Azospirillum brasilense: one gene and its partner. The protein of the gene in region 1 binds, or shares a complex with, the protein of each later gene. Links are inferred from orthologs where the notes say so. Each region holds a gene or a part of one and is shown on either strand. Other genes may lie near its edges. The genes, in order: pnp and H1Q64_RS08235.

What was found.
Region 2: the proteins of pnp (region 1) and H1Q64_RS08235 are in contact, whole or in part, in a cryo-EM structure (PDB 9QH0), measured with the Escherichia coli proteins. The link is inferred for Azospirillum brasilense from one-to-one orthologs.

What each region holds. Positions count from the first base shown.
Region 1 is NZ_CP059449.1:1,038,308-1,053,161, forward strand. Bases 448-3,419 are described here. They hold pnp (polyribonucleotide nucleotidyltransferase), read left to right. Parts: upstream 448-859; coding sequence 860-2,980; downstream 2,981-3,419. Other genes in these bases: rpsO (30S ribosomal protein S15), read left to right, coding at 448-564; H1Q64_RS04965 (class I SAM-dependent methyltransferase), read left to right, coding at 3,176-3,419. Also shown: tRNA pseudouridine(55) synthase TruB, read left to right, coding at 1-279; more of rpsO, read left to right, coding at 295-447; more of H1Q64_RS04965, read left to right, coding at 3,420-3,937; H1Q64_RS04970 (hypothetical protein), read left to right, coding at 4,003-4,515; H1Q64_RS04975 (neutral zinc metallopeptidase), read right to left, coding at 4,530-5,423; H1Q64_RS04980 (TspO/MBR family protein), read left to right, coding at 5,549-6,103; H1Q64_RS04985 (lysine-2,3-aminomutase-like protein), read right to left, coding at 6,104-7,138; H1Q64_RS04990 (glycerophosphoryl diester phosphodiesterase), read left to right, coding at 7,205-7,954; H1Q64_RS04995 (NAD(P)H-dependent flavin oxidoreductase), read left to right, coding at 8,184-9,581; iron response transcriptional regulator IrrA, read left to right, coding at 9,719-10,150; H1Q64_RS05005 (rubrerythrin family protein), read left to right, coding at 10,334-10,753; H1Q64_RS05010 (DUF3501 family protein), read left to right, coding at 10,750-11,343; H1Q64_RS05015 (SH3 domain-containing protein), read right to left, coding at 11,446-12,000; H1Q64_RS05020 (2-hydroxyacid dehydrogenase), read left to right, coding at 12,232-13,221; H1Q64_RS05025 (Uma2 family endonuclease), read right to left, coding at 13,240-13,797; H1Q64_RS05030 (bifunctional acetate--CoA ligase family protein/GNAT family N-acetyltransferase), read right to left, coding at 13,856-14,854. UniProt on the Escherichia coli protein: Involved in mRNA degradation. Catalyzes the phosphorolysis of single-stranded polyribonucleotides processively in the 3'- to 5'-direction. Also involved, along with RNase II, in tRNA processing.
Region 2 is NZ_CP059449.1:1,730,974-1,746,598, forward strand. Bases 5,597-9,339 are described here. They hold H1Q64_RS08235 (Rne/Rng family ribonuclease), read right to left. Parts: upstream 8,941-9,339; coding sequence 5,797-8,940; downstream 5,597-5,796. Other genes in these bases: greB (transcription elongation factor GreB), read right to left, coding at 5,597-5,715. Also shown: H1Q64_RS08205 (pyridoxal phosphate-dependent aminotransferase), read right to left, coding at 1-895; H1Q64_RS33800 (gamma-glutamyltransferase), read right to left, coding at 915-2,324; H1Q64_RS08215 (M48 family metalloprotease), read left to right, coding at 2,293-3,645; H1Q64_RS08220 (DsbA family protein), read left to right, coding at 3,753-4,508; H1Q64_RS08225 (HAD family hydrolase), read left to right, coding at 4,529-5,140; more of greB, read right to left, coding at 5,152-5,596; H1Q64_RS08240 (N-acetylmuramoyl-L-alanine amidase), read left to right, coding at 9,515-10,822; H1Q64_RS08245 (penicillin-binding protein 1A), read left to right, coding at 11,074-13,581; H1Q64_RS08250 (hypothetical protein), read right to left, coding at 13,668-14,624; H1Q64_RS08255 (MBOAT family O-acyltransferase), read right to left, coding at 14,638-15,625. UniProt on the Escherichia coli protein: Endoribonuclease that plays a central role in RNA processing and decay. Required for the maturation of 5S and 16S rRNAs and the majority of tRNAs. Also involved in the degradation of most mRNAs.

The DNA of each region.
Region 1 (14,854 bases):
GCGATGGAGCAAGGTACCGCGGTCGAAAGACTTCTGTTGCCGATCGAGACCGCGCTGGACGACATCCCGGCGCTGGCCCTGACGGACGCGGAAGCGCACCGACTGAAGCACGGCCAGACGGTGGCACTCCTCACCCGGCAGGACCGCGAACGCCTCACGGCGCTGCGCGGCGATGTTGGTGGGGATGGCACCGTCATTGCGCTTTTCGGCGGAAAGCCGGTGGCGCTGGCGCGCGTGGAGGGGGCGGAGGTCCGTCCGGTGCGCGTTCTCAACCTATGAACGATGGAGACCCCGATGTCGATCACGCCCGATCGCAAGCAGGAACTCATTAAGGACTATTCGCGCGGCACCAACGACACCGGGTCGCCCGAGGTCCAGGTCGCGATCCTGTCCGAGCGCATCCGGAACCTGACCGAGCACCTGCAGGGCCACAAGAAGGACTTCCACTCCCGCCGTGGTCTGCTGGTGATGGTCGGCCAGCGCCGCCGTCTTCTCGACTATCTCAAGAAGAAGGACAACAGCCGCTACGCCACGCTCATCGAGCGTCTGGGCCTGCGTCGCTGATTTCCAAAAGGCGTCCGTGCTGGTGACCGAACATCCGTCCCGATCAGCGCTCGACCCGCCGCACCGCGTTCCGGTGCACCGGGGAGCGTCGCGCCGGTCGGGACGTTCGGTTGTTCGCGAAGGTATGTTCTAGTCAGACGGCCGGCCCGGACCTTCCGGGACCGGCCGTTTGATTTTTTAGCCCTTTTCGGGTTTTGCCCTTTGTTGGGTTTTCACATGCGGGGTCCGACGACCGATGACCCCGGCTTAGGCCAGCAATCCGGCGGGCCTAGGTGTCGGATGGAAGGAAGAATCCATGTTCAAAGTTTTCCGCAAAGAAATCGAATGGGGTGGACGCAAGCTGACGTTCGAGACGGGCAAGATCGCCCGTCAGGCCGACGGCGCGGTGCTGGTCACCTATGGTGAGACCACGGTCCTCTGCACGGTCGTCGGCGCCAAGTCGCCGAAGCCGGGCGTCGATTTCTTTCCGCTGACGGTCAATTACCAGGAAAAGTCCTTCGCAGCCGGCAAGATTCCCGGCGGCTTCTTCAAGCGTGAAGGCCGCCCGACGGAGAAGGAGACGCTGGTCAGCCGCCTGATCGACCGTCCCATCCGTCCGCTGTTCGCCGATGGCTTCCGCAACGAGACGCAGGTCATCTGCACCGTGCTGAGCCACGATCTGGAGAACGATCCGGACATCGTCGCGATGGTCGGCACCTCGGCCGCGCTGACGATCTCCGGCATCCCATTCCTCGGTCCGATCGGCGCCGCCCGCGTCGGCTACGTCGACGGCCAGTATGTGCTGAACCCGACCATGGACGCCGTCGGCGGTTCTGCGCTCGACCTCGTGGTCGCCGGCACCCAGGACGGCGTGCTGATGGTCGAATCGGAAGCCAAGGAGCTGTCCGAGGAGGTCATGCTGGGCGCCGTGATGTTCGGTCACAGCAGTTTCCAGCCGGTCATCGACGCCATCATCGATCTGGCCGAAGAGTGCGCCAAGGAGCCGTGGGACCTGCCGGAGCCGGCCTACGACCGCGCCGCCCTGAAGGCGAAGCTGCGCGCGACCGTCGGCGCCGACGTGGAGGCCGCTTACACCGAGACGGTGAAGCAGGTCCGCTACGAGAAGATCGGCGCCGCCAAGGCGAAGGCGCTGGAGGCTCTGGCCGAGGCCCATGAGACCCAGGCCATCGTGACCGAGTTCAAGGAGCTGGAGGCCGACATCCTGCGCGGCGCCGTTCTGAAGACCGGCCGCCGCATCGACGGCCGCGACACCAAGACGGTCCGCCCGATCGTGTCGGAGGTCGGCGTGCTGCCGCGCGCCCACGGTTCGGCGCTGTTCACCCGCGGCGAGACGCAGGCCCTGGTCGTCACCACGCTGGGCACCAGCCAGGACGAGCAGATCATCGACGCGCTGCAGGGCGAGTACCGGGAGCACTTCATGCTCCACTACAACTTCCCTCCGTACTCGGTGGGCGAGGCCGGCCGCATGGGCTCGCCGGGCCGCCGCGAGATCGGCCACGGCAAGCTGGCGTGGCGCGCCATCCACCCGCTGCTGCCGAAGAAGGAAGACTTCCCCTACACGCTCCGCGTGGTGTCGGAAGTGACCGAGTCCAACGGCTCGTCGTCGATGGCGACGGTTTGCGGCACCTCGCTGTCGCTGATGGACGCCGGCGCTCCGCTGGCGCGTCCGGTGGCCGGCATCGCCATGGGCCTGATCAAGGAAGACGACGGCTTCGCGGTCCTGTCGGACATCCTGGGTGACGAGGATCACCTGGGCGACATGGACTTCAAGGTGGCCGGCACCGACGCGGGCATCACCGCGCTCCAGATGGACATCAAGATCACCTCGATCACCGAGGAGATCATGAAGATCGCTCTGGGCCAGGCCAAGGACGGCCGCCTGCACATCCTGGGCGAGATGTCCAAGGCCCTGACCGGCGCCCGCGACGCGGTGAACGAGAACGCCCCGCGCATCACCGTGATCAACATCCCGAAGGAGAAGATCCGCGACGTGATCGGCTCCGGCGGCAAGGTGATCCGCGAGATCGTGGAGCAGACCGGCGCCAAGATCGACATCGAGGACGACGGCACGGTCAAGGTCGCCGCGGTGGACACCAAGGCCGCCCAGGCCGCCATCGACTGGATCAAGGGCATCGTCGCCGAGCCGGAAATGAACGTGGTCTACACCGGCAAGGTCGTGAAGGTCGTCGATTTCGGCGCCTTCGTGAACTTCCTGGGCTCCCGCGACGGCCTCGTCCACATCTCCGAGCTGGCGCAGCAGCGCGTCGGCAAGGTGTCGGACGTGGTGTCGCAGGGTGACTCGGTGAAGGTGAAGGTCATCGGCTTCGACGACCGCGGCAAGGTGAAGCTGTCGATGAAGCAGGTCGATCAGGCCACCGGCGAAGACCTGACCAAGAAGGACGGTCCCGCCGCCTGATCCGTCTTTCCGCGCGCAAGCGGGAACGACGCTTCTCATCTCCCTCCCCTGCGCGAGCGGGGGAGGGTCGGGGAGGGGGTGGAACGCTTCCGCCCCCAATCCTCTTTCGCTCCTTCATCGCTTCCGGCCTTCGGCTGCTCCCGCCCCCCGTGTTACAAGGTGGAACCACCACCATTGCGGGACGCGTGCCTGTCCATGCCCGACCAGCCCTCCGAAACCGCAGTCTTCCCGCCGGATGGACCGTCCTTCCGGATCGACTGGGGACTGCAAGGTCTTCTCCGCCTCGTCGATTCCTATGAGTTCCGCACGGTGCTGGACGTCGGATCGGGCGGTGGCGACCACGCGCGCCTGCTGCGCCACATCGGGAAGGAGGTGGTGACGGTCGATCTGCACCGCAGCGCCGACATTCGCACCGACTTCATGGATGCGGCCATCGACCGGACCTTCGATGTGGTCTGGTGCTCCCATGTGCTGGAACACCAACGCAATCCCGGTGCTTTTCTCGAAAAGCTGCGCCGCTGCCTTGTTCCGGACGGCGTGCTGGCGATCAGCGTCCCGACCCACCCGGCCGACCGCATGGTTGCCGGCCATGTGACGAGCTGGAACGCTTGGCTTCTCTGCTACAATCTGGTGCTTGCCGGTTTCGACTGCGCGCAGGCGCGCTACGTCAACACGGTGGATCTCAGCCTGATCGTCCGCAACCGCACGGCCCTGGCCGGCGACATTGGCACGGGGGCGGGCAGCGGGGCCGACCTCGACCCGGCGGACGGAGCCGATCCCTTCACCGCCATCGCCCCTTTTTTTCCCTTCCCGGTCGGCCAAGGCGCCACGGCGCCGCTGGGAGAGATGAATTGGGGTGGTTTCGATTACCTGCTTCCCGCCGGCTTCCCGTCCTTCCGCTTGCACAGCCGCTTCCTGCCGCCGGAAGGGCTGTTCATCGGCGGGGGGACGGGGTGATGGCCGGTGTCGCCCGGATTGTTCCACGATCGGTACTTCCCGCTCCACGGCCCCGGTGACCCGCGATGCCCGCTTCCATTCCTGCCGACGCCACCCGTTGCCTGCATTACGGCGACGGCATGTTCCTGACGAGCGCCTTGATGACGCTCGAACAGCGGTTCCTCCTGAACTGGAACGCCTTGCAGAACCGAATGCTCCACACGCCCGGTGTGCTGGAAGGGCTGGCGGTGGCCCAAGGCGGCGGGAACTGCGTGACGGTCGGGAGCGGTGCGGGCTTCGACGCCATGGGGCGCTTCCTGGTGCTGCCCGGCGAGGGCGCGTCCCTGACCGTGCCGGGCGGTTCGTCCGCTCCCTGTTACGTCCACCTGCTCTTCCCCGATCCGGTGCCGGTCAGCGAGGTTGCAACCACCATGGATCTGGCGGCCTCCCCGCGGATCGGCGACATGGAGGAAGCGCCGGACAACGGCGTGCTTCTGGCCGAGATCCGGCGCGATGCGGCGGGGGCGGTCGCTGGCGTGATCGACCGGCGCCAGCCGGTGCGCTCCCGCCTGCCCGCGCAACTGTCCGACGCCGGATGATTTGAGGAGGGCTGCTACAGCCGCTCCGCCCCAAACGTGTCGCAGGCGTTCAGCTGGCCCGTCTCCAGCCCTTTGCGGAACCACTGCACCCGTTGGACGGAGCTGCCGTGGGTGAAGCTGTCCGGCGTCACGGTGCCGCGCGACTGCTTCTGCAAGCGGTCGTCGCCGATGGCGCTGGCGGCGGTCAGGGCTTCCTCGACGTCGCCGGGCTCGATGATCTGGCGCTCGCGGTTGGCGTGGTTGGCCCACAGCCCGGCGAAGCAATCGGCCTGAAGCTCCAGCCGTACCGACAGCCCGTTGGCGTCGGCCTGGGAGCCGGCCTGCCGCTGGGCCTGCTGCACCCGGTCGGAGATGCCCAGCAGGTTCTGCACATGGTGGCCGACTTCATGGGCGATGACATAGGCCTGGGCGAAGTCTCCCGGCGCGCGGAAGCGGTCGCGCAGGTCGCGGTAGAAGCTGAGGTCGATGTACACCTTGCGATCCTGCGGGCAGTAGAAGGGACCCATCGCCGCCTGGGCGAAGCCGCAGCCGGAATCCACCGTGCCGGAGAACAGCACCAGAGCCGGGTCCTGGTAGGTCCGGCCGATTTGCTGGAACTGTGCGGACCAAGTGTCCTCCGTGTCGGCGAGCACGACGGAGACGAAGCGTTTCAGCTCGTCATCCCCACCGCCGCGCGGGGCGTCGGACTGCTCGGTGCGGGCCTGCTCCTGCGGGACGGTGCCCTGCAGAAGGTCCAGCGGGTTGATGCCCAGCAGGAGCGACACCACCACGATCACCGCCAGCCCGCCGATGCCGACGCCGCCCCGCCCGATGGGGATGCCGATCCCGCCGGTGCGGAAACCGCCGCTTCCGGGCGTGCCGCGCCGATCCTCGACATTCTCGCTCTCGCGACCGTCCTGCCACCGCATCGCCCGATCCTCCCCCGACGCATTGCGAGAGGAGAACCAGCGAAGGGGGGCGGCTGTTCCGGCGCTCCGCCGGATGCGTCAACCACCCGCTTGACCGCAAGCGGGGCCGTGCCATTTCCTAAGGCATGAACCACCGCTCCTTCGTCCCGACGGAACCCGCAACCGACACCGGCCCGCTGCCATTCCACGTGCACTGGTGGCAGGCTCTGGTCTTCTGGCTGCTCACCAACACCTATGGCGTGTTCGAGCGGGGCGGGGAGCCGTTTCCCGGCTATCAGCCCTCGCCGCTGCAGCCGCCGGGCTGGGCCTTTCCGGCCGTCTGGTTCAGCATCAGCCTGATCCAGCTCTGGGGTTGCGTCCGGCTGCTGAACGCGCCCTGGACGATCCGCTGGCGCCCGGCGCTGATCGGCATGCAGGGGGCGCTGTGGCTGCTCTACGCCAGCTTCGGATTCGCCTATTTCACGATGGACAGCCCGATCCTGGCGGCGGCCTGGACCATCGCCTACTTCATCATCGCCTCGACCTGCGTGCTTCTGGTCTGGCCGGACGACCGCGCCATCGCGGCGAGCTGGCTGCCGCTGGTGCTGTGGACCGGCTTCGCCTCCATCGTTGCCATTCATGGCGTCGTCCTGAACCCGGACCCGCTGTTCGGGCTGGGGCCGGGGCTGGGGACGCGCTGATCAGCCGCGGTAGCGGTGCGTCGCCCCGGTGAAGTCCTCCGCCACATAACCTCCTTCCCCGTCGGGCTGCACCCAGCCCGGCGCCGCGGGGGCCTTGCCGTGCCCGCCGGGGATGTCCAGCACATAGGTCGGCTGGCAGAGGCCGGAGACGCGCCCGCGCAGTCCCTTCACCAGCGCCTGCCCCTCGGCCAAGGTCGGACGGAAATGGCTGGTGCCGGCGGCGAGGTCCGGATGGTGCAGATAGTAGGGTTTGATCCGGTTGCGCACCAATCCCCGGAACAGCGCCTCCAGCGCCGCCGCGTCATCGTTGATGCCTTTCAGAAGCACCGTCTGGCCCAGCAGGGGAATGCCGGCGTCGGCCAGCCGGGCGACGGCGCCGCGCGCCGGCTCCGTCAATTCATTGGCGTGGTTGACGTGGATGGCCATCCAGGTCGCCACATCCGGCGCCTTCAGCGCCTCGACCAGCTCCGCGGTGACGCGCGCCGGGTCGGCGACGGGGATGCGGGTGTGCAGCCGGACTACCCCGACATGGGGAATGTCCGACAGGCTGCGGACGATGTGGGAGAGGCGCCGCGGCGACAGCAGCAGCGGATCGCCGCCGGTCACCACCACCTCCCACACCTCGGGATGCGCACGCACGTACGCCAGGGCGGCGTCCAGCTCGTCGGGCGACAGGGCCTCGCCGCCGGGGCCGACCATTTCCCGTCGGAAGCAGAAACGGCAATAGACCGCGCAGGCGTGCAGCGGCTTCAGCAAAACCCGGTCGGGATAGCGGTGGACGATGCCCTTCACCGGGCTGCGCGCCACGTCGCCGATGGGGTCGGCGCGCTCCTCCGGGGCTGTGTACGCCTCCTCGTGGGAAGGGACGTACTGCGCGTACAGGGGATCGCCGGGCGCAGCGTCCGCCAGCGTTTCCAGCAGGTACGGGGTCAGGGCGATGGCGTAGCGGTCGGCCACGGCGGCCACGGCCTCGCCCGCCGCGGGCGTCATCAGCCCGGCGGCCACCAGATCGGTCACGCTGTGGGCTGCCTTCATCGCTCGTTCCCGATCCGCCGCTTTGCGCCTATCATTGAGAGGCCCGCTCTTACTCCCGCAGGACCCATGCTGTCGACTCTTCCCCGCCTGATCGGCCACCGCGGCGCCAAGGAAAGCGCGCCGGAAAACACGCTCGCCAGCCTGCGCGAAGCCGCCCGCCAGGGCGCCGCCTGGGTCGAGGTGGACGTGATGCTCACCCGCGACCGCGTGCCGGTGTTGATCCACGACGACACGCTGGAGCGCACCACCAACGGCGCCGGGCCGGTGCCTAACCTGACGCTGGCGGAGCTGAAGGCGCTGGACGCCGGTTCCTGGTTCGACGCACGTTTCGCCGGCGAAACGGTGCCGACCCTGGAGGAGGCGCTGGGCGTGATCCGCAAGTTGGGCCTGGGCCTGAATCTGGAGATCAAACCCTATCCCGGCCAGGAGGTGCCGACGGCGGAAGCCGCGCTGGAGCTGTTGAAACGGCTGTGGCCCGGCGGCCTGCCCCTGCTGGTGTCCAGCTTCGAGGTGCCCTGCCTGGAGGTGGCGCGCGACCGGGCGCCGGAGATTCCGCGCGGTTACCTGCTGTGGGATCCTCCCGCCGACTGGGCGGCCATCGCCGACCGCATCGGCGCGGCCACGCTGAACGTCCATCAGGATCGCCAGACGGCGGAGAGCGTCGCCGCCTACCGCGCCACCGGGCGTCCGGTTCTGGCCTACACGGTCAACGACGCGGCGCGGGCGCGGGCGCTGTTCGACTGGGGTGTGGCCGGACTCTTCACCGACGCGCCGGGCCGGCTGGCGGCGGAGCTGGCCGCCGGGTCGACACCGTGAGACGGTTCCCCCAGGGAGCACCGGTTGACGTTTGGGGACATGTCGCTGTGACAGATTTTTTTCTAACACCGCGAATCCGCTCGTCCGCACGGAAATTTCCTCATATATAGATCGCTCATGGCGGCATGGGCCGTCGGGGGCACGACTCCCGGCGGCGTTTTTCGTCGTCTTTCGGGTCGCGCTGTCCGGGTGCCCGCACGCGGGCGCTCTCATGGTCTTGGAGGTTTCGTTGAAGGCGCTTAAGCCGTTGCTGATGTCTGGCCGGGAGGTTCTGCCGCTCGTCGAGGGTGGCAAGGGAATTGCCGTCTCCAACGGGGAAAGCTCGGGCGCCTGGGCGGCGGCCGGGGGTATCGGAACATTCTCGGGCGTGAACGCCGACAGCTACGACGAGAACGGGAATCTCCTGCCGCAGGTCTATCACGGCAAAACCCGTCGCGAGCGTCACGACGAGCTGATCAAGTTCGGCATCCAGGGCGGCATCGCGCAGGCGCGCATCGCGCACGAGGCGTCGAACGGCCAGGGCCGCATCCACATGAACGTCCTGTGGGAGATGGGCGGCGCCGAGCACATCCTGCACGGCGTGCTGGAAGGCTCCCAGGGCCTGATCCACGGCGTCACCTGCGGCGCCGGCATGCCCTACCGCGTGGCGGAGATCGCCGTTCACTACGGCGTGCACTACTACCCCATCGTCTCCTCCGCCCGCGCCTTCCGCGCCCTGTGGCTGCGCGCCTACCACAAGTTCCGCGAGAACCTCGGCGGCGTGGTCTACGAGGACCCGTGGCTGGCCGGCGGCCACAACGGCCTGTCCAACTCCGAGGACCCGCTGAAGCCGGAGGATCCGTTCCCCCGCGTCCTGGCGCTGCGCCAGATGATGAACAGCTTCGGCCTGAACGACACCCCCATCGTGATGGCGGGCGGCGTCTGGTGGCTGTCGGACTGGGAAGACTGGATCGACAACCCCGATCTCGGCCCGGTGGCCTTCCAGTTCGGCACGCGCCCGCTGCTGACCCAGGAGAGCCCGATCTCCAACGCCTGGAAGCATCGTCTGCTGACGCTGAAGGAGGGCGATGTCTTCCTGAACCGATTCTCACCGACGGGCTTCTACTCCTCCGCCGTCAAGAACCCGTTCCTGATGGACCTGATGGCCCGCTCGGAGCGTCAGGTGGCCTATCTGCCCAAGCCGGTGGGCGAGCATTCCGCCGAGCTGCCGCTGGGCCCGCGCGGCCGCCCGGTCTATGTGACCGAGACGGACAAGGCCCGCGCCGAGGGCTGGCTGTCCCAGGGCTTCACCAGCGGCCTGAAGACGCCGGACAGCACGGTCATCTTCGTCACGCCGGAGCAGGCGGAGCGCATCCACCGCGATCAGGTGGACTGCATGGGCTGCCTGTCGGCCTGCAACTTCTCCAACTGGGCGCAGAACGAGGAAGGCACGAACGGCAAGCGCGCCGATCCGCGGTCCTACTGCATCCAGAAGACCCTGCAGGCGGTCAGCCACACCGACGACTGCGAAAACCAGCTCATGTTCGCCGGTCACAACGCCTTCCGCTTCGCGTCGGACCCCTACTACAAGGACGGATTCATCCCGACCGTGAAGCAGCTGGTCGAGCGGATCGCCACCGGCTACTGACGCCGACGGCCCGCGGCTTTGCGGGGGGCGCTTGCCCCCTGACCTGAAATCGTTCTAAAGTGAGCGGGCTGCGGCAGATCGCCGCGGTCCGTTTCGCGTTTCGACTTTGTGACCTGAACCACGGCGAACAGACGACGATGACCGGCACCCGACCCTTCAAGCGCGCCCTCGATCGCCTGCAGACGGCAGGCTTCCGCCCGACGCGCCAGCGTCTGGGTCTGGCCCGCCTGCTGTTCGAAGGGGAACACCGCCACGTCACCGCCGAGCAGCTCGACACCGAGGCCATGGGGGCGGACCTTCGGGTGTCGCTGGCCACGGTCTACAACACGCTGAACCAGTTCACCGCCGCCGGCCTGCTGCGCGAGGTGGTGGTGGAGGCGGGCAAGTCCTACTTCGACACCAACACCAGCGACCATCACCACTTCTTCCTGGAAGGGACGAGCCGGCTGGAGGACATCCCCGGCGACGACGTGGTGGTGCAGCATCTGCCGCCGGCCCCGCCGGGCACGCGCATCGCCCGGGTGGACGTGATCGTCCGGCTGAGCGCGGAGCAGGGCGAGGACCGCTGAGGGACGGGCGGCCGATGGCCGTCTCCGGAAAAAATCCGTCTCCCGACCGGGTCTTCGGGGAATTTCCGGAACATTGACGCGTTTTGGGAGCAATGGCATAAGCCGTAGCCGAGGCTCGGCCGCCGGAGGCCCCACGCCCGCGCGCGGCCGGGCCGGACAGAACCCCGTCTGGAGAACGCCGCCATGTCGCTGAAGGGCACGAAGACCGAGCAGAACCTCAAGGCGGCCTTCGCGGGTGAAAGCCAGGCCAACCGCCGCTATCTCTATTTCGCCCAGAAGGCCGACGTGGAAGGCCACAACGAGGTCGCCGCCGTCTTCCGCTCCACCGCGGAGGGCGAAACCGGCCACGCCCACGGCCACCTGGAATTCCTGGAGGAGGCTGGCGACCCGATCACCGGCCTGCCCATCGGCGACACGGTGAGCAACCTGAAGGCCGCCATCGCCGGCGAGACCCACGAATACACCGACATGTACCCTGGCATGGCCCGCACCGCCCGCGAGGAAGGCTTCGAGGAGGTCGCGGACTGGTTCGAAACACTGGCCAAGGCCGAGCGGAGCCACGCCGGGCGGTTCCAGAGGATGCTGGACCAGCTGTCGTCATGACGGCACGCCGGACCGCGATCACCCGCGCCGACATTCTTCCCCTGGACCGCTACGCCCGCGAACGCGCCGCCCGCCGCAGCGCGCTGGTCGCCGTGAAGAAGAGGCGCCGCGTCGCGGTCGGTCCCTACGCCCTCGTCCATTTCGAGAATTACGAGACGATGTGGCAGCAGGTCCACGAGATGCTGTTCATCGAGCGGGGCGGCGAGGCACAGATCGACGGCGAACTGTGCGCTTACAACGGGCTGATCCCCCAGGGGACGGAACTGGTCGCCACCGTGATGTTCGAGATTGCCGATCCGGCGCGCCGCGCCGCCGAACTTGGCCGGCTGGGCGGGGTGGAGCGGACGGTGACGCTGCGCTTTGCCGGCCACACGGTAACCGGCCGGCCGGAGGAGGACGTGGAGCGCACGAACGAGGCCGGCAAGGCGTCCGCCGTCCATTTCCTGCATTTCGACTTCACGCCGGAGCAGATCGCCGCCTTCCGCACCCCCGGGACGGAGGTGATCCTCGGCATCGGCCATCCCCGGTACGGCCACATGGCGGTGATGCCGGAGGCGGTGCGGGCGGAGCTTGTGGGGGATTTCGGGTAGGGGAAACCTGTTGCCCCCACCCTAGCCCTCCCCCGCCCAGCGGGGGAGGGAAGGGGCCCGCGGCGCCAGCCGTGGGAAGGGTGGGGGCAAACCGCCCGCCCCTTACTCGAACGTCTCGTCCTTGTAAGCGCCCCAGAACTCGCCGCGGCTCATCCAGCCGCGATAGCCCTTCAGGTCCACCTCGCACCACTCGCCCTTGCACTTGCGCAGCCAGCCGATCACCCCCGGCTGGGCGCGGGCCACGACGGCGGCGTCGCCGCGCGGCTCCTTGCGGACGGCGCGGATGTCGCCGGTGATGACGATGCTGCGCTTGCCCGACAGCATGCTCTGGTGGACCCAGCCCTCGCTGCCTTCCCAGTCGCGGATGCGGCGCCAGGTGTCGAATTCCTGAGTGATCTCCACCGGCATTTCCTTGCGGGTGAACACCCATTCGATGGGGTAGCGCACGTTGGGGCCGGTGCGCGCGTTCACCTCGCCCGAGCGCAGCGACACGAAACGGGGAATCGGCAGGCCCGAGGCGTGGGTCGGGTCCTTCTCGCGCCGCGCGCCTTCCGACGCGTCGGCGGTGGACGGCGTGACCGGCGTCAAGGCTGCGACGGCCAGCGCCAGAACGGCGAGAGCGCGGCGGATGGCAGACGTCGTCGGCAACGGCAACACCGGCAGCCCCGTGCTGTGGAGATCGGAAGGATTTGAGTCGGAGGCACTATAATTAGGGGTAGCCGCCAGGAGCAAGCGCAAGGCGCGGGCGTGCGCGCGACGTCGGTTCTTGTCACATGGCGGGGCGGCTCATCAGGCTGGCCGCCGCGCCGAATCGTCACTGCCATCTGGACAGCTTCCCAACCGCTTGATAGGACAAGCGTCGGCCCGGAATGGGGGAGGCACCGTCCAATGACCGAAAAGAAGAAGCCGCTCGTCGTCGTCACCCGCAAATTGCCCGACGTCATCGAGACGCGGATGATGGAGCTGTTCGACGCACGGCTGAATTCCGACGACGAACCCTTGACCCACGCGCAGCTCATCGACGTGGCGCAGACGGCCGACGTGCTGGTTCCCACCGTCACCGACCGGATCGACCGCGAGGTGATCGAGAAGGCCGGGCCGCAGCTCCGCCTCATTGCCTCCTTCGGGACAGGCGTGGACCACATCGACCTGAAGGCGGCGCGGGAGCGCGGCATCAGCGTCACCAACACGCCGGGCGTCCTGACCGAGGATACGGCGGACATGACCATGGCCCTGCTGCTGGCGGTTGGCCGCCGGCTGGCGGAGGGCGAGCGGCTGGTCCGCTCCGGCCAATGGAAGGGTTGGGGGCCGACGACGATGCTCGGCCACCGCATCCAGGGCAAGCGGCTGGGCATCCTCGGCATGGGCCGCATCGGGCAGGCGCTGGCGCGCCGGGCGCGGGCCTTCGGCATGTCGATCCACTATCACAACCGCCGCCGCGTCTATCCGGACGTCGAGCAGGAGCTTGAGGCGACCTATTGGGACAGCTTGGACCAGATGCTGGCGCGCATGGACGTGGTGTCCATCAACTGCCCGCACACCCCGGCGACCTACCACCTGCTGTCGGAGCGCCGGCTGAAGTTGCTGCGCCCGCACTGCTTCATCGTCAACACCTCGCGCGGTGAGGTGATCGACGAGACGGCGCTGACCCGGATGCTGTCGAAGGGCGAGATCGCCGGGGCCGGCCTGGACGTGTTCGAGCATGAGCCGGCGGTGAACCCAAAGCTGCTGCGGCTCGACAACGTGGTCCTGCTGCCGCACATGGGCTCCGCCACCATTGAGGGCCGCATCGACATGGGCGAGAAGGTCATCATCAACATCAAGACCTTCGCGGACGGCCACGCCCCGCCCGACCGCGTCCTGGAAACGCTGCTGTAAGGCGGTGGGAGAGGGCGTCTAGAGGACGCCCTCATACAGGCTGGCCATGGGGATCTCGATCCCGACCGAGGGGAAGCGTAGCGTCCCGCTCCCGATGACGTCGCGGACGACCCAGCTCTGTTCGTCCTCGCGGTGCCACAGTTCGGCATAGCGCTTCGTCGAGTCGAGCAGCAGGATTTCCTGCACCGACGGGATTTCCCGGTAGATCGCCAGCTTTCGCCCACGGTCGAACTGCGCGGTGGAGGGCGACAGGATCTCGACGATGATCGTCGGGTCCGGCACCGGAACCATGCCGGGCTTCAAGGGCTGGCAAGTCACCGCGATGTCCGCCTGGAAATAGGTGTCCTCGTGGTCGGAAAGCCGAATGCCCGCTTCGGAAATGGTCCGGCACGGAGGACGGAGCCGCGTTCCAAGCTGAATCATGACCGCCGATGCCAAGGCGCCATGGGTCGCGGCGGGCGGCGCCATGGCGACAGGCTGGCCGCCGTCCAGCTCATAGCGCGTGTCGGTCCCGTCGTCCCAGACGAGGAACTCCTCCACGGTCATCGGGCGGGGTGCCGGATCGCTCATGCCCATGAGTATGGCCCTCTCCCTCGTCGCTTCCAAGTGGGCGCCACCCAAGGGGCCGCTGCGGTTATTCCGCGGCCAGCCCGCCGCCCAGCTCGATGCGGACCTCGACCACGCCGGGCTCGTCCAGGTTCTCCTTGCGGATGAAGCCGAGCGCGCGGCACATGCCGAGCATGCTGGTGTTCTCGCGCAGGACCTCGCCGTAGACCTCCTTGATCCCGCGGGAGCGGGCGTAATCCAGGATCTTGTTCATGAGCTGGTAGCCCAGCCCCTGGCCTTTCATGTCCGACCGCACCATCACGGCGTATTCGGCGCGCAGATTGTCGGGGTCGGCGGTGATGCGCACCACGCCGTACATGATGGTGTCGCCGGTCTCCGGGTCCGGCCCGACGGCGACCAGACCCATCTCGCGGTCATAGTCCATCTGGGTCAGGCGGGCGGCGGCCTGGTGCGACAGCCGCTTCAGCGGCGCGAAGAAGCGCAGCCGCAGATCCTCCTGCGTCTGGTTGGCCACCATGTGGTGCACCAGCGGCTCGTCTTCCGGCAGGATGGGGCGGACGACGAACTGGCGGCCGTCCTTGATGGTGATGCGGTCCTCCAGCCCCTTGGGATAGGGGCGGATGGCCAGACGCTTCGCGCCGGGCAGGGCCGGCACGCCGACCTTGATGCGGGCGTCCAGCGCCAGCACGCCTTCCGAGTCGGCGAGCAGCGGGTTGACGTCCAGCTCGGCGACCTCCGGGAAATCGACGATGAGCTGCGAGATCTTGTTCAGCGTCAACGCCACCGCTTCCAGATCGACCGCGGCGCGCGAACGGTAGCCCTGCAGCTGCCGCCAGATGCGGGTGCGGCCCATCAGCTCCGTCGCCAGCTTCATGTTCAGCGGCGGCAATGCCAGCGCGTAGTCCTCCACCACCTCCACCCCGATGCCGCCCTCGCCGAACAGCAGGACAGGGCCGAACAGCTCGTTCTCGGTCATGCCGACGATCAGCTCGTAGGCGTCGGCGCGCACCGCCATCTCCTGGACGGTGAAGCCCTCGATGCGGGCGTCGGGCACGGCCTCGCGCAC
Region 2 (15,625 bases), 700 kb from region 1 along the record:
GAAGCTCGCGGTTGCGGGCGTAGCGGGCGACGTGGCCATCCAGCTCCTCGGTGCAGGCGAAGGCGGCGACCGCAGCGGCCTGCGACAGGCTGGGGGCGGAGATGAACAGGTTCTGGGCGAGGCATTCGACCGAGCGGATCAGGTCGTCCGGAACGATCATCCAGCCAAGCCGCCAGCCGGTCATCGAGAAGTATTTGGAGAAGCTGTTCACCACCAGCGCGCTTTCGCTGACCTCGGCGGCGGTCACGGCCTCCGGTCCATAGGTCAGGCCGTGGTAGATCTCGTCGGAGACGAGGCGCACGCCCTTGGCGTCGCACCAGTTCGCGAGCGCGGTCAGCTCATCCCGGCTCAGCATCGTGCCGGTCGGGTTGGCCGGGCTGGCGACGATCAGGCCCTGGATGGGCGGATCGAGCCGCTCCAGCAGTTCGATGGTCGGCTGGAAGCGGTGCTCCGGACCGGTCGGCAGTTCCACCGGCTCGACCCCGATGGCGGTCAGCGTGTGGCGGTAGGCCGGGTAGCTGGGCGAGGCCATGGCCACCCGGTCACCCGGATCGAAGGCCGCCAGGAAACCGAGCTGGAAGGCCCCGGACGAGCCGGTGGTGACCACCACGCGCCGCTCCGGCACGTCGATCCCGTAACGGTCGCGGTACCAGCCGGCGATGGCCGCCCGCAGCGCCGGGATACCCAGCGCCCCGGTGTAGCCCAGCACGTCGGCGTCGAGCATGCGGTGGGCGGCCTCCAGCACGCCCTTCGGCGCGCCGGTCGAGGGCTGCCCAACCTCCATGTGCAGGACCTCCAGGCCGGCGGCTTCGCGCTCGGCGGCGGCGCGCATCACTTCCATGACGAAGAAGGGCGGGATGGCGCCCCGTTTGGAGACTTTGGGTGCTTTGCTCATGATTCCAGACTTCTGAACATCAACGCTCGGTTTCGACCAGTATGCCCAGGGCGTGGGCGCGCGGGTCGGCGGCGACCTGGCATTCCTTCCAGCCGCTCTCCATCGAGGTCTGGCAGGTGACGAAGGTGGCCCGTCCCGGCCCGTTCGCGGCGCGGCTGACCCGAATGGCGGCGCCCGGCTCCTTGTCCAGCGCGGCGGGCAGGGCGGCGGTCAGCAGGGCGGCGGGAGCGGCGGCGGGGCCGTCGTTGCCGGCGGCGCTGGCCGCCCCGGCGAACTGGGTGCGACCGACGATGGCGTTGGTCAGCAGGGCGGGTGCCCCGAAACCGGCGCCATCCACCCCGCGGGCGGCCAGCAGGCCGGTGCCCGGCACCATGCGGCCGCTGCCGAAGGGCGCCCCCATGGTGAAGGAGCAGGCGACCCCGTTCTCCTCATGGTCGATCACGACGAGGCCGGCGCCGGGCGCGGACGCGCCGTTGCCGGTGGCGCCCAGCGTCTGGGCCACGCGGGCGGCGCGCTGGTCGGGCGGCAGGTCGGCAGCGGCGTTCCAGGCGGCGGCCAGGGCGGCGCCGTTGTTGGTCTCGGGAAGCTGGGCGAAATGCATCGAGACGATGCCCAGCGGGATCGCCGCTGTGCCGGTCCAGCGCGGCTGGAAGCCGCGGACCGCCGCGGGATCGATGGTGGCGGCCTGCGCCACGGCACCACCCAGCGGCCCGCCGTACATGGCGGCGATGCCGCTGCGCCGCACCTGCGACAGGCTGGCGGCCAGCTCCGGCTGGCTCAGCGGCGCGCCTTCGGCCAGCGGCGCACCGGCCGGCAGGAAGACGCGGCGGGCCTCCGGGTCGGCGGACAGGCGGGTGGCGGAGTCGGCGAGGTCGCGGGCCAGCGCCCGGCTGACCGGGGTGGAGCGGGCGAGCTGCTCGGCCGGGACCACCGTCTGCTCCCAGCGCATCGCCCCGGTGGAGGCCTGGAGCGCGTAGACGCCGCGCAGGAAGCCGGGCAGGGGGGCGCCACCGGTACCGGTGGGACGGGGCAGGAAGTCGAGCGTGCGGGTTTCCTTCTTGGCGGCGTCAAACACCACGCAGACGCCGCCGCCGGTCATCCCGACGCGCGACGGCAAGGTGACGGCCATCGCCATCGCCATCGCGGTGGCGGCGTCGCCGGCCTTGCCGCCCTGGGCGATGACGTCGCGCCCGATCTCCGCCGCGCGCGGCTCGTCGGCCGCGACGAAGCTCTGGGCCGGGGCGCCCGTGCGGTATTTCGTGTTGACGCATCCGCCGACCAGTGATGCGGCTATGGCAATCGCGCCCAACCCTTGCCAGATTCGGCGGGTGGAATGGGGCGCCCGGACCGGCATCTTGACCGGCTGCCCGGTGCCCCGGTGTGCGGAGGAAGTAACGGTGCGCAAGCCCAGCAGGCTGGTTTCGGTCATCGCCATGGTTGCCGTGATGGTTCTGTCGTGGTCGCCGCCCGCGGGCGCGCAGCGGCGCCAGGAAATGCAGTTCCTGAGCGACGCCGAGACGGAACATATCATCCGCGACATGGCGCGGCCAATCTTCCAGGCCGCCGGCATCGATCCGGACGCGGTGAACATCGTGCTGGTCAACGACAACACGATGAACGCCTTCGTCGCTGGCGGGCAGAACATCTTCCTGCACACCGGCCTGCTGCTGGGGCTGGAGGACGCCGGGCAGCTCATCGGCGTGATCGCCCACGAAACCGGCCACATCGCCGGCGGCCATCTGGTCCGCGGGTCGGAGGCGATGGAGAACGCCTTCCTGTCCTCGCTGATCGGCATGGGCATCGGCATCGTCGGTGGCATCGCCGCGGGCAACGCCGGGGCCGGCGCGGCGGGCGTCATGCTGGGCCAGCATCTGGCGGAGCGCAACTTTCTGTCCTTCTCGCGCAGCCAGGAATCCTCGGCCGACCAAGCGGGCCTGTCCTACATGGAGCAGTCCGGCATCTCGGCGGAGGGGCTGGTCGCCTTCCTGGAGAAGCTGGGTGCCGCCGACGACCCGCTGCTGGTGGACCGCGACGCCGGCTACCGCCGCACCCACCCGCTGACCCGCGAGCGCATCGAGACGGTGCGCAACTTCGTGGAGCGGTCGCGCGCCGGCAGGAAGCCGGTTCCCGCCCAGTGGAACGAGGAGTTCCGCCGCATCCAGGCCAAGCTCTACGCCTATCTCGACCCCAATGGGGCGCTGCGCCGCTACAAGGCGGACGACCCGTCCTTCGTGGCGCGCTACGGCCGGGCCTACGCCTATTTCCGCCGCGGCGAGGTCCGGCAGGCCCTGCCGCTGGTCGACGGGCTGATCGCCCAGGAGCCGAAGAACGCCTTCCTCTATGAGATGAAGGGCGACCTGATGCTGCAGAACGGGCGGGCGGTGGACGCCGCCGCGCCCTACCGCAAGGCGATCGAGCTGGAGCCGGACGCCGGGAGCATCCGCGTCTCGCTGGCCCATTCGCTGATGGAGCAGAACGACGGCCGGCTGGCCGACGAGGCGCTGCGCAACCTTCAGGTGGCGTCCAAGACGCAGGCGCAGTCGGCCTTCCTGTGGCGGCTGATGGCCCAGGCCTGGAGCATGAAGGGCAACGCCGGCATGGTCGCCTACGCCACCGCGGAGGAGGCTTTCGCCCGCGGCGACAAGCCGATGGCCCGCTTCCAGGCGGAACGGGCAGAGAAGCTGCTGCCCGCCGGCTCCCCCGGCTGGCTGCGCGCCCAGGACATCCGCGGGCAGGCGGGCGGCAAGTGAGTCTCCCCCGTTCGCGCGGCGCACAGCCGTCTTGCCTGACCCTGCCGTCCCAGTCCACAGTATCGCCCCGAATCGCGCCCTCCAGGCTCCACACGAGAGAGTTCGCCATGACCCGCTTCCGCCCCGCCGCCTTGGCGCTCGCCGCCGCGCTGGCCCTTCCGACGGGGCTGCTGGCCCCCGCCCTCCAGGCGCAGAGCCCGATGGACGACGCGCAGCGCAAGGCCGTCGAAGAGGTCGTGCGCGACTACATCCTGAAGAACCCCGAGATCATCCTGGAGGCCGTGGACTCGCTCCAGAAGCGCCAGAAGATGGCCGAGGAGCAGAAGGCCAAGGCGGCGCTGGCCGACAATAAGGCCGCGCTGTTCCAGAACCCCGCCGATCCGGTGGCCGGCAACCCCAAGGGCGACGTGACGGTGGTCGAGTTCTTCGACTACCAGTGCGGTTACTGCAAGGCCGTGCAAGCCGACACCGAGCGCCTGATCAAGGACGACGGCAAGCTGCGCTTCGTCTTCAAGGAGTTCCCGATCCTCAGCCCGGCCTCGATGACCGCGGCCAAGGCGGCGCTGGCGTCGCGCAGCCAGGGCAAGTATCTGGAATTCCACAACGCCCTGATGGCCCACCGCGGCCAGCTCGACGACGACGTGATCCAGCGGCTGGCCAAGTCGGTCGGGTTGGACACCGACAAGCTGAAGAAGGACATGAACAGCCCCGAGGTGTTGAAGGTCATCGCCGCCAATCAGGCGCTGGCCGAGGAGCTGGGCATCCGCGGCACCCCGGCCTTCGTCATCGGCGACGAGCTGGTCCCCGGCGCCATCAAGCTGGACCAGATGAAGGACCTCGTCGCCGCGGCCCGCAAGGGTTGAGGCCGGGGCGGGAATTGACGATGACCAAGCCGACCACCGTCGTCTTCGACATCGGCCAAGTGCTCATCGAATGGGACCCGCGGCATCTCTACCGCGAACTGTTCGACGGGTACGAGGACCTGATGGAGGACTTCCTCGACAACGTCTGCACCCCCGCCTGGAACCTGGAGCAGGACCGCGGTCGCCCGTGGTACGAGGCGGTCGCCGTACTGACCGCCGAGTTTCCCGACTGCCGCGAGTTGATCCGCGCCTATCACGAGCGGTGGGAGGAGATGGTGCCCGGCCCCATGGCCGGGACCCCGGAGATCCTGATGGAGTTGAGGCAGCGCGGAACGCCGCTTTACTCCATCACCAACTTCTCGTCGGAGAAGCTGGCGCTGACCCGCAGGCGCTTCGATTTCCTGAACGTCTTCGACGGGATCATCGTGTCGGGTGACGAGAGGTTGGTGAAGCCGGACCCGGCAATCTTCCAGCTTCTGCTGGACCGTTATGGCCTGCAGGCGGCGGACTGCTACTTTATCGACGACAGCCCGGCCAACGTCGAGGCCGCCCGCGTCCTCGGCATGACGGCGCATCGTTTCTCCGGGGCCGCCAGCCTGCGCGCCGAACTGGAGGAACTGGGGCTTCTGTAGCCCCAGCCTTCTTACGCCGCGTCGCCCGGATAGCGGATGGCGACGACCTCGATCTGCTCCAGCCCGGCGGGGGTGCGCAGGTCCACCACGTCGCCCTCCTGCGCCTTCAGCAGGGCACGGGCGATGGGCGATATCCAGCTCACATGGGCGCGGTCCATGTCCACCTCGTCGGCGCCGACGATGGTGATGGTGTTCTCCGTCCCGTCCTCCCGCGCGTAGGTGACGGTGGCGCCGAAGAACACGCGGTCACGGTTCTTCTGGAGGGTGGGATCGACCACCTCCGCCGATTCCAGCCGCTTGGTCAGGAAGCGGATGCGCCGGTCGATCTCACGCAGGCGCTTCTTGCCGTAGATGTAGTCGCCGTTCTCCGAGCGGTCACCGTTGCCGGCGGCCCAGGAGACCACCTCGACCACCTTCGGACGTTCGACGCGCAGCAGCGAGCGCAACTCCTCCTGCATGCGCTGGAAGCCTTCGGGCGTCATGTAGTTTTTCACGCCCTTGGGCAAGGGTTTGGGATCGTCGGCCTCGTCGTCGTCGCCGGCGGAGTCGTTCTCCCGGGTGAAGGCCTTGCTCATGGTCGGGACCCTTCGCGGTTTCTGGAAAAGGAAAAGGCGCCGCGAGGCGCCTTTTCCAGTCTTTACGGCGATGAAACGCGCTTAGCGGTTCCACCAGCCCCGGCGCGGCTTGGCCTCCGGAGCGGGGTTTGCGCTGGCCGGCTCATTAGCCGGGGTCGGGGCCGGGGCCGCCGGCGCCTCGCTGACCGCCGGAGCGGGCGCCGCCTCGACGGGAGCGTCCGCCGCGGTCTTGCGCTTGCGCGCCGGGCGCTTCTTCGGCTCCTCGGCGACCGGAGCCGCAACCGGGGCCGGAGCGGGCGCCGCCTCGGCGGGAGCGTCCGCCGCGGTCTTGCGCTTGCGCGCCGGGCGCTTCTTCGGCTCCTCGGCGACCGGGGCCGCAATCGGCGCCGGGGCAGGCGCGGCCTCGGCGGCCACGGTCTTCGCCTTGCGGCTGCGCGACGGCTTGGCCGGCGGCGGAGCGGTTTCCTCCGGAGCGGCGGCCTTCGCGGCGGCCTTGCCACCCTTGGCGGCGCCCTTCGCGGCGCGCTTCGGCTTGGCTGGGGCGGCTTCCGGCTCCGCCGTCACCGCTTCGGCGGCCTCGGCGGCGGTCGCCTTGGCACGGCCACGGCGCGGCTTGCGGGCCGGAGCTTCCTCGGCCACCGGGGCGGCCTCCTCGGCGGCCGGACCCTCCGCAGCGGTGTCCGCCGCAGTTTCCGGAGCAGCCTCGGCGGCCACCGCACTGGTCAGGACCCAGTCGAACTCGACCGGCTCCATGTCCGCCGGCAGTTCCGGCGGGTTGACGGCGCGGCCGGCCTCGACAGCGGTCGGGAAGGACTCGGCTTCCGCCTCGCCCTCGGTGCCGTCGGAGGGCATGCCCTCGCCGGCCTCCAGGCCCTCGCGCTGGCGGGACCGCCGGCGGCCACCGCGCTTGCCGCGGCGGCGCTTCTTGCGCTCTCCGTTGCCCTCGCCATCGCCGTTCGGCTCGAACGCGTCGGCGCCGTCGTCCGCGTCGGACGCGGCCAGGTCGGCCTCCTCGTCCTCGTCGTCCTCGATGTGGGCAGGGCCGACATCGACATCGTTGATGACGAACTCCGGAGCCTCGATCTGGGCGCGCTCGATCGCTTCCTCGTCGACCGCCGTCTCGTCGGCGTCGGCGGTCTCCGCTTCGATCTCGTCGCCCTCGGTCGCCTCGTCGGACGCTTCGGCGGACTCGCCGAACGGCGCGCGGCCATCCTCGCGGTCACGCCCGCGGCCACGGCGGCGGCGGCGGCGGCGGCGGCGGTCGCCCTCGCTCTCCCCGACGGCGTCGGCGCGTTCGGTGACCTCGGCCTCGACGGCCTCGACGACGGGCGCCTCTTCCTCGGCCTCCTCGGCCTCGGCGGCCAGGATGCGGTCGGTCTCGGCCAGCACGCGCTCAGCGCTGACCAGCGGCACGTCGTCCTCCGGCGTGCGGGCCTTCACGCGCTCAAGCCGCAGGTCCGGCGCGATCAGCGTGTCGTCGGCCTGGACCATGACGCGGAACCGGTAGCGGTCCTCGATCTTGGTCAGCTCGCCGCGCTTCTGGTTGAGGATGTAGAGCGCGATGCGGGACGGCACGAAGACGGTGATCTCCGACGACCGCTTGCGGATGCCCTCCTCCTCGATGGCGCGCAGCACGTGCAGAGAGGCGGACTCCACCGAGCGGATGACGCCGGTGCCGGAGCAGTGCGGGCAGCGCTCGAAGTTGGTTTCCAGCAGCGACGGGCGCAGGCGCTGGCGCGACAGTTCCAGCAGGCCGAAGGCGGAGATGCGGCCGAGCTGGATGCGCGCCCGGTCGTTCTTCATCGCCTCCTTCAGGCGGCGCTCCACCGCGGCGTTGTTGCGGGGCTCCTCCATGTCGATGAAATCGATCACGATGAGGCCCGCGAGGTCGCGCAGGCGAAGCTGGCGCGCCACCTCGTCGGCGGCTTCGAGGTTGGTCTTGTAGGCCGTCTCCTCGATGTTGCGCTCGCGCGTGGACCGGCCCGAGTTGACGTCGATGGAAACCAGCGCTTCCGTCGGGTTGATGACGATGTAGCCGCCGGAGCGGAGCTGCACCACCGGGCTGTGGATCGCGTCGATCTGCGTTTCCACCTGATAGCGGTGGAACAGCGGGATCGTGTCGTCCTGGTACTGCATGACGCGCTTGGTGTGGCTCGGCATCATCATGCGCATGAAGTCGCGCGCGGTATTGAAACCGGCGCTGCCCTCAACCCAGATCTCGTCGATGTCGTCGGTGTAGAGATCGCGGATCGAGCGCTTGATGAGGTTCGCCTCCTCATAGATGAGGCAGGGCGCGGAGGACTTCAGCGTCTGGACGCGGATGTCGTCCCACAGGCGCAGCAGATATTCGAGATCGCGCTTGATCTCCGGCTTGGAGCGCTCCAGACCGGCGGTGCGCAGGATGACCGCCATGCCCTCCGGAACGTCCAGGTCGGACAGGATATCCTTCAGGCGCTTGCGGTCGGCGGGGTTGGTGATCTTGCGGGAGATCCCGCCGCCGCGGCCCGTGTTGGGCATCAGCACGCAGTAGCGGCCCGGCAGCGACAAGTAGGTGGTCAGCGCCGCGCCCTTGTTGCCGCGCTCCTCCTTGGTCACCTGGACCAGCATGACCTGCCGGCGCTTGATGACTTCCTGGATCTTGTAGCTGCGCAGCGGTCGGGCGCGGCGGCGGTGGGCCTCCTCGACCTCGTCCCCGCCGATGACGTCCGGGCTTTCGGCCGGAGCGGCGCCTTCCGGAGCCTCGTCCGACTCAGCGGCCTCATCCGAGCCGCCATCCGTGGCGAAGGCCGGGACGTCGCCCTCGAAACCGTCGCCCTCGGCCTCCGCGTAGGAGCCCGGCATCGGGGAGACTTCCTCCTCCACCTGCTCCGGACGGATCGGCTCGGCCATCACGGCGCCGTCGGCGGCGGCCTCGGCGCGGGCCTCGGCCTGCTCCTCCAGCCGGCGCTCTTCGGCCAGCAGGGCCTCACGGTCGGCGATCGGGATGCGGTAGTAGTCGGGATGGATTTCCGAGAAGGCCAGGAAGCCGTGCCGGTTCCCGCCATATTCCACGAAGGCTGCCTGGAGCGACGGCTCGACCCGGGTCACCTTGGCAAGATAGATGTTGCCCTTGAGTTGCTTCCGGGTGGCGATTTCGAAGTCGAGATCTTCGAGTCTGTTCCCATTGACCACGGCAACCCGGGTTTCCTCCGGGTGCGTGGCGTCCACCAGCATGCGCTTGGCCATACAAGATCCCCATGACGCCCCAGGCCGCCCGCGCGACGGTCAAGCCGCCGGGGCGCGTCATCGTTGTGAGCGAAGCCTGCGGAACCGGCCCCTAACCCGTCGAACGGCGCTGACGAAGCAGCCAGGACGGGTCGGGCTTCGGCCTCCGGGTTACGGCCTTGCGGCCGGCACCAGCTTCGAGGTTTCGTCCCAATCCACCGGCAACCCAGAAGCGTCACGCCCCGGACCGCGCCCGATGATGTAAATTTCGGCCGTGGGGGTCCGCGGGCGACGCCCACAGTCACCCCGGAGAGAAACCTCTCGGAAGAGTGGGCTGGTGGGTCGCGGTATGTCGCAGAGCTACCATAGACAAGCACGAAACCATGCACAACGTGGAATTCGGCGAAAGTTGCGGTCCGCCGCATCCGGTTCGGCGGCATTCCACCGGGATGAGGGCGAAGCAGGGCACTGTTGCACGAACGGCACCCTCGCCGACAATTCCGCCACGCCTCCGGACGCCACCGTTGAGCGCCTTGATTTCGCTGCGCTATAGCTGACCGCTGGCTTTGCCGGTTTGCGGTTTCTGGTGGAACGGATGCCCCGATTGCTCGCGATTGTCGCTGCGCTGGGCGCCCTTCTGGGGGCGGTCGCCTTGCCGTGCGCCCCGGCGCAGGCCCAGACCACCGCGGCCCTGCCCTTTCCGCCGCCGGTCCAGGAGCGGGTGTCCGTCCTGAACGCGCGTCTCGGTCTGCATCCCGACAAGACGCGGCTGGTTCTGGAACTCACCGACTCGGTTCCCTTCACCGTGTCGGTGCACGGCTCCCCCTACCGCGTCGTGGTCGATTTGCCGGACGTAAGCTGGCCGGGCGGCAACACGGTGATGGCGGGCAAGGGCGTGGTCGCCCGCTACCGCTTCGAAGGGCGCGACGGCGGCGCTTCCCGCCTCGTGGTGGAAACCGATGGCCCGGCACGGGTGGTCGAGTCCTACCTCATCCCGCCGCGCGACGGCTTCAAGCCGCGCTTCGTCCTCGACATCGCCCGCACCACCCCGGCGCAGTTCGCCGCCTCCGCCCCGGTCGCAGCCACCACGGCCACGGCGTCGGTGAGCCGCGAGGCGGCCCGCCCGCCGGCGCGCAAGGACCCCATCGTGCCGGTCGCCGCGGCCCTGCCGCCGCCGGTCCCGCCGCGGGCGGCGCCGGTCCCGGAAAAGCCGATGGTCGTGGTCGATCCCGGCCATGGCGGCGTCGATCCCGGCGCGGTCGGCGTCGGCGGGGTCTATGAGAAGGACATCACGCTGGCGATGGCGCGGGAGTTGAAGCGCCAGTTGGAAGGTTCGGGCCGCTACCGGGTGCGGCTGACCCGCGACAAGGACGTGTTCATCCGCCTGCGCGACCGCGTCGCCATCGCGCGGGAGGCCAACGCCGACCTGTTCCTGTCGCTGCACGCCGACAGCATCGGCTCCGCCAACATGCGCGGCCTGTCCATCTACACCCTGTCCGACCGGGCGTCCGACCGCGAGGCGGAGATGCTGGCCGCCAAGGAGAACCGGGCCGACGCGCTGGCCGGCATGGACCTGTCCTCCGAGAACGATCTTGTGGCCTCGATCCTCATCGACCTCGCCCAGCGCGACACGATGAACCACTCCAAGCGCTTTGCCAACATGGCGCTGGAGCATCTCGGCCGCGAGGTCAAGCTGATCCCCAGCAAGCCGCACCGTCAGGCCGGCTTCGCCGTGCTGACCGCGCCGGACATGCCGTCCGCCCTGGTCGAGATGGGTTATCTGTCGAGCCCCCAGGACGTGAGCCTGCTGAGCAAGTCGGCCCACCGCGAGAAGCTGGGCCGCGGCATGGTCCGCACCATCGACGCCTATTTCAAGTGGCTGACCGGGGCGCAGAAGAGCTGAGAACCGCTCCGCCGGGCACCGCTGCCCGGCCACAGCCATGCGGGCAAAGGCGGTCGGACATACGCTCTCTCCGGTCACCACTTTCTTGCATGCGCCTTGTGGCCGTCACATTTTCCTGACATGGCTGCGAGGGAGTCGGACTGCCGCCCCTCGCGGTGTAGGATGCCGCCCATCGGACGGTTCCGCGTCTTCCCGGTCTCTGTCCCGGACGAAGGCGGCGGGGCCGCCGCCATGCCTGTCTGGGAACCGTCATGCGCTTTATTCTGTCCGCCCTGATGGCCGTCGTGATCCTCGCCCTGGCCGGGGCGGGGGGGCTGGTCTACATGCTGGACCATTACGATCACGAACTGCCGGACTACACCAAGCTCGCCAACTACGAACCGCCGGTGACCACCCGCGTCCATGCGGGCGACGGACGCCTGCTGGCGGAGTTCGCGTCGGAAAAGCGCGTGTTCGTCCCCATCGACGCCATGCCGAAGCGCGTGACCAACGCCTTCCTGTCCGCCGAGGACAAGAACTTCTACGACCACAAGGGCATCGACCCCGTCGGCATTGCCCGCGCCATCCTGACCAACGTGGAGAATCTCGGCCGCGACCGCCGGCCGATGGGCGCCTCGACGATCACGCAGCAGGTCGCCAAGAACATGCTGCTGACCAACGAGGTGTCCTTCTCGCGCAAGATCAAGGAGGCGATCCTGGCGGTCCGCATCGAGCGGGCCTTCAGCAAGGACCGCATCCTCGAGCTGTACCTGAACGAGATATTCCTGGGATACCGCTCCTACGGCGTGGCGGCGGCGGCGCTGAACTACTTCAACAAGGCGCTGGACGAGCTGGACATCGAGGAGGCGGCCTATCTGGCGGCCCTGCCCAAGGCGCCCAGCAACTACCACCCGGAACGCCAGCGCGACGCCGCCATCGCGCGGCGCAACTGGGTGATCGGGCGCATGGCCGAGGACGGGCACATCACCCCGGAAGAGGCCAGGATCGCCCAGTCCAAGCCCTTGGTCGTGCGTAAGCGCGACGAGCAGGAGTATGTGACGTCGGAGTATTTCGCCGAGGAGGTCCGGCGCGAGCTGGTGAAGCTCTATGGCGAGCAGGCGCTCTACGAGGGCGGCCTGTCGGTCCGCGCCTCCATGGACCCGGTGCTCCAGCAGGCGGCGACCAAGGCGCTACGCACCGGGCTGGTGCAGTACGACCGCCGCCACGGCTACCGCGGGCCGGTCGGCAAGATGGAGAATTTCGACAACTGGGCGAAGAAGCTCGCCTCCATGGCGCCGCCCGCCGGCTCCGAGGGCTGGCATCTGGCGGTGGTGCTGAAGGACGACGAGGCGGCGGCGCTCGACATCGGTCTGCCGGACGGCTCGCGTGGCCGGGTGCCGCTGGCCGAGCTGCGCTGGGCGCGGGCGCAACGCGACGACAACCGGCTCGGCCCGGAGATCCGCCGCCCCTCCGACGTCGCCAAGCTGGGCGACCTGATCCTGGTCGAGGCCGCCGGCAAGGACGAGAAGGGCAAGGAGCCGCCGGCGGGCACCTACGCGCTGCGGCAGGTCCCGGCGGTGCAGGGCGGTCTGGTCGCGCTCGACCCGCACACCGGCCGCGTGCTCGCCATGGTCGGCGGCTTCTCCCCGCACATGAGTTCCTTCAACCGCGCCACCCAGGCGATGCGCCAGCCGGGCTCCTCCTTCAAGCCCTTCGTCTATCTGACGGCGCTGAACCAGGGCTTCACCCCGTCCTCGCTGGTGATGGACGCCCCGTTCGAATACGACCCGGGTCATGGCCAGCCGATCTGGCGGCCGGAGAACTACAGCCACGAGTTCTACGGCCCGACGCCGCTGCGCGCCGGCATCGAGAAGTCGCGGAACGTCATGACCGTCCGTCTGGCCCAGGCCGTCGGCATGGACAAGGTGAAGGCGCTGGCTGAGAATTTCGGCATCACCGACAACCTCCAGCCCTACCTGCCGATGTCGCTCGGCGCGGGCGAGACGACGGTGCTGCGCCTTGCCACCGCCTACGCCATGCTGGCCAACGGCGGCAAGCGGGTCAGCCCGACCTTCATCGACCGGGTGCAGGACCGCAACGGCAAGACCGTCTTCCGCCACGACACGCGCCCCTGCGCCTCCTGCAATCAGGTGGCCTGGAGCGATGGGCTGACCGTTCCCGCCGTCGCCGACACGCGGGAGCAGGTGAACGACCCGCGCACCGTCTACCAGATGGTCTCCATGCTGGAGGGCGTCGTCCAGCGTGGCACGGCGACGAAGCTGCTGTCGCTGGGCAAGCCGTTGGCCGGCAAGACCGGCACGACCAACGACAGCCATGACGCGTGGTTCATGGGCTTCTCGCCCGACCTCGTCGTCGGCACCTACATCGGCTTCGACCAGCCGCGCTCGCTGGGCGCCCGCGAAACCGGCGGCTCGGCGGCGGTTCCGGTGTTCAAGGACGTGATGGAGGTGGCGCTGAAGGACCAGCCGGCTACGCCGTTCCGCGTGCCGCGCGGCCTGCGCCTCGTCCGCGTCAACCCGGAGAACGGGCGCCTTGCCCAGCCCGGCGAGCGCAAGGCGATCTGGGAAGCCTTCATCCCCGGCACCGAGCCGAACCCCGACCAGCCGCAGATGGTGCTGGACGGCTCGGCCCACGCCGCGGACGGCGGCTGGACCGGCGGGGTGCCTGGCGGCGATCCGGCGGCCCAGCAGCCGGGTGGCTGGGGCGCTCCGGCGGCTCCGCCATCGGCGGCGACGGTGGGGACTGGCGGTCTCTACTGACCGGACCGGTTCGACCGGACGGGTTCGACAAGAAAAAAGCCCCGCTTCCCGGTTCGGGAGGCGGGGCTTTTCTTTTGTGCGGAGATTCAAGGCCTCGCGGCGGTGTGGGTGTCCGGGCGGAGCTGGGCGATGGCGTCGGCCGGGGCCGTGTCGGTAGGGCAGTCGGCCAGCGGGCGCAACCGGTCCTCCATCCGCGCCAGCATCACGCGGACCCCCTCCTGGTTGATGTGCAGGGCATCCACGAAATGGGCCTCGTCCTCGACCTCGCGGCGGGTGTCGATGACCGGCACGTCGGGCGGCAGGCGGGTTTTCAGATCCTCGAAGAAGGCGTCGAAGTTGGTCACCTTCTCGATGTAGCCGGGAAAGAAGGGCGTGATGACCACGGCGACCCGCGTGCCCTTCTCCCGCGCTGTGCCGATGATGCGGTCCAGCGCGTCCCAGTTCGGCTGGAAGCCCTCCATCCGCTCCGTCGGCGCCTTTGCGAGCTGGGCCTTGAGGAAGGGCGACATGGTGCCGCTTAGCGTCCGGTCGCCGGTCGGGTGCAGCCCGTCGAAGGCCAGCCGGATCGTCTGGTTGTTGTTGAAGATCAGCGTGTTGAACAGCTTGTTGGAGGCCCACATGGTGGCGTCGACCTGCCGGATGAAGCCGTCCACCCGCTCCGAGTAGTAGGCCAGCAGCGGCAGGTCGGCGAGCGCCTTGGGATCGTCGACAACGCTCGTCGGCTCGACCAGCAGCAGGCGGGGGGCGCCGTGCCGGTCCAGGTAATCCTCCCACAGCAGGTCGCCGACCGTGGTGGGGGCGCCGCCCATGCCCAGATTCAGCACCCGGCCGCAGGTCAGCGCCTGCACCTCCTCCACCGGGAAGTGGTTGTCGGCGCGGGAGTTGCCCAGGATCACCACGTCGGCGGGCGGCCCGTTGCGGTAGACGGTCATGAAGCGGTCCGACGATTGGAGGAGCGTGTCGCCCATCCAGGACGCCACCGCGCGGTCCATGGCGACCACCATGCCCAGGATCAGTCCGACAACGGCCAAAAGGCGGATCATGGTTCGGGCTCCCTCAGAACTGGAAATAGATGAAGGATCGGTTGGCGAAATTGCCGAAGAGCAGGAGCATCAGGATCAGCGTGGCGCAGCCGGCGGAGCGGACCACGACGTTCACCCCGGCGTAGCGGCGCCCGGCCCCGAACTCGATCATCGCGTCGATCATCAGCACGACGAGGCCGAACAGGGCGACGCGGACCAGATAGCTCATCTGCTGCATGCCGCGCGGCAGGCTGAAATCGCCTTCGGCGATGATGCCCAGGATGGTCCGCACGGTGTGCATGTCGTCGGCGCGGAAGGGCAGCCAGGTCAGCGTGATGAGAAGGAAGACCAGCCCGACCGTCAGCAGCTTGCCCGCCATCAGCGGCGCGCCGCTCAGCCGCAGCGGGCTGCGCTTGGCCAGCCAGCGCACGCCGTCCTCCGCCGCCATCAGGGTGGCGTGCATGGCGCCCCACAGGACGAAGGTCCAGGCGGCGCCGTGCCACAGGCCGGACACCAGCATCACAATGGTCAGGTTGCGGATGCGCAGCCAGTGGGTGCGCCCGCCGCCCATCGGGATGTAGACGTAGTCGCGGAACCATGTGGACAGCGAGATGTGCCAGCGCCGCCAGAAGTCCTTCATGCCCATGGCGAAGTAGGGGCGGGCGAAGTTCTGGCAGAGCGTGTAGCCGAAGATCTGCGCCAGACCGATGGCGATCAGCGAGTAGCCGGCGAAGTCGCCGTAGATCTGGAGCGAGAAGCAGATCAGCCCGATGACGTGGTTCAGCGCGTTGAAGAATTCCGGCTGGGCGAAGCGCGCGTCGACCACGGCGGCGGCGTTGTCGGCCAGCCCCAGCTTGAGGAAATAGCCCCAGATGATCTTCTCAAGCCCGGCGAAGCGGAAGGCGAAGCTGACGTCGTGGCGGGGGCCGTTCTGGATCTGGGGCAGCAGGTCGCGCGCCCGGACGATCGGCCCGGCGACGAGCTGCGGGAAGAAGGCGACGAAGGTCGCGTAGCGCAGCAGC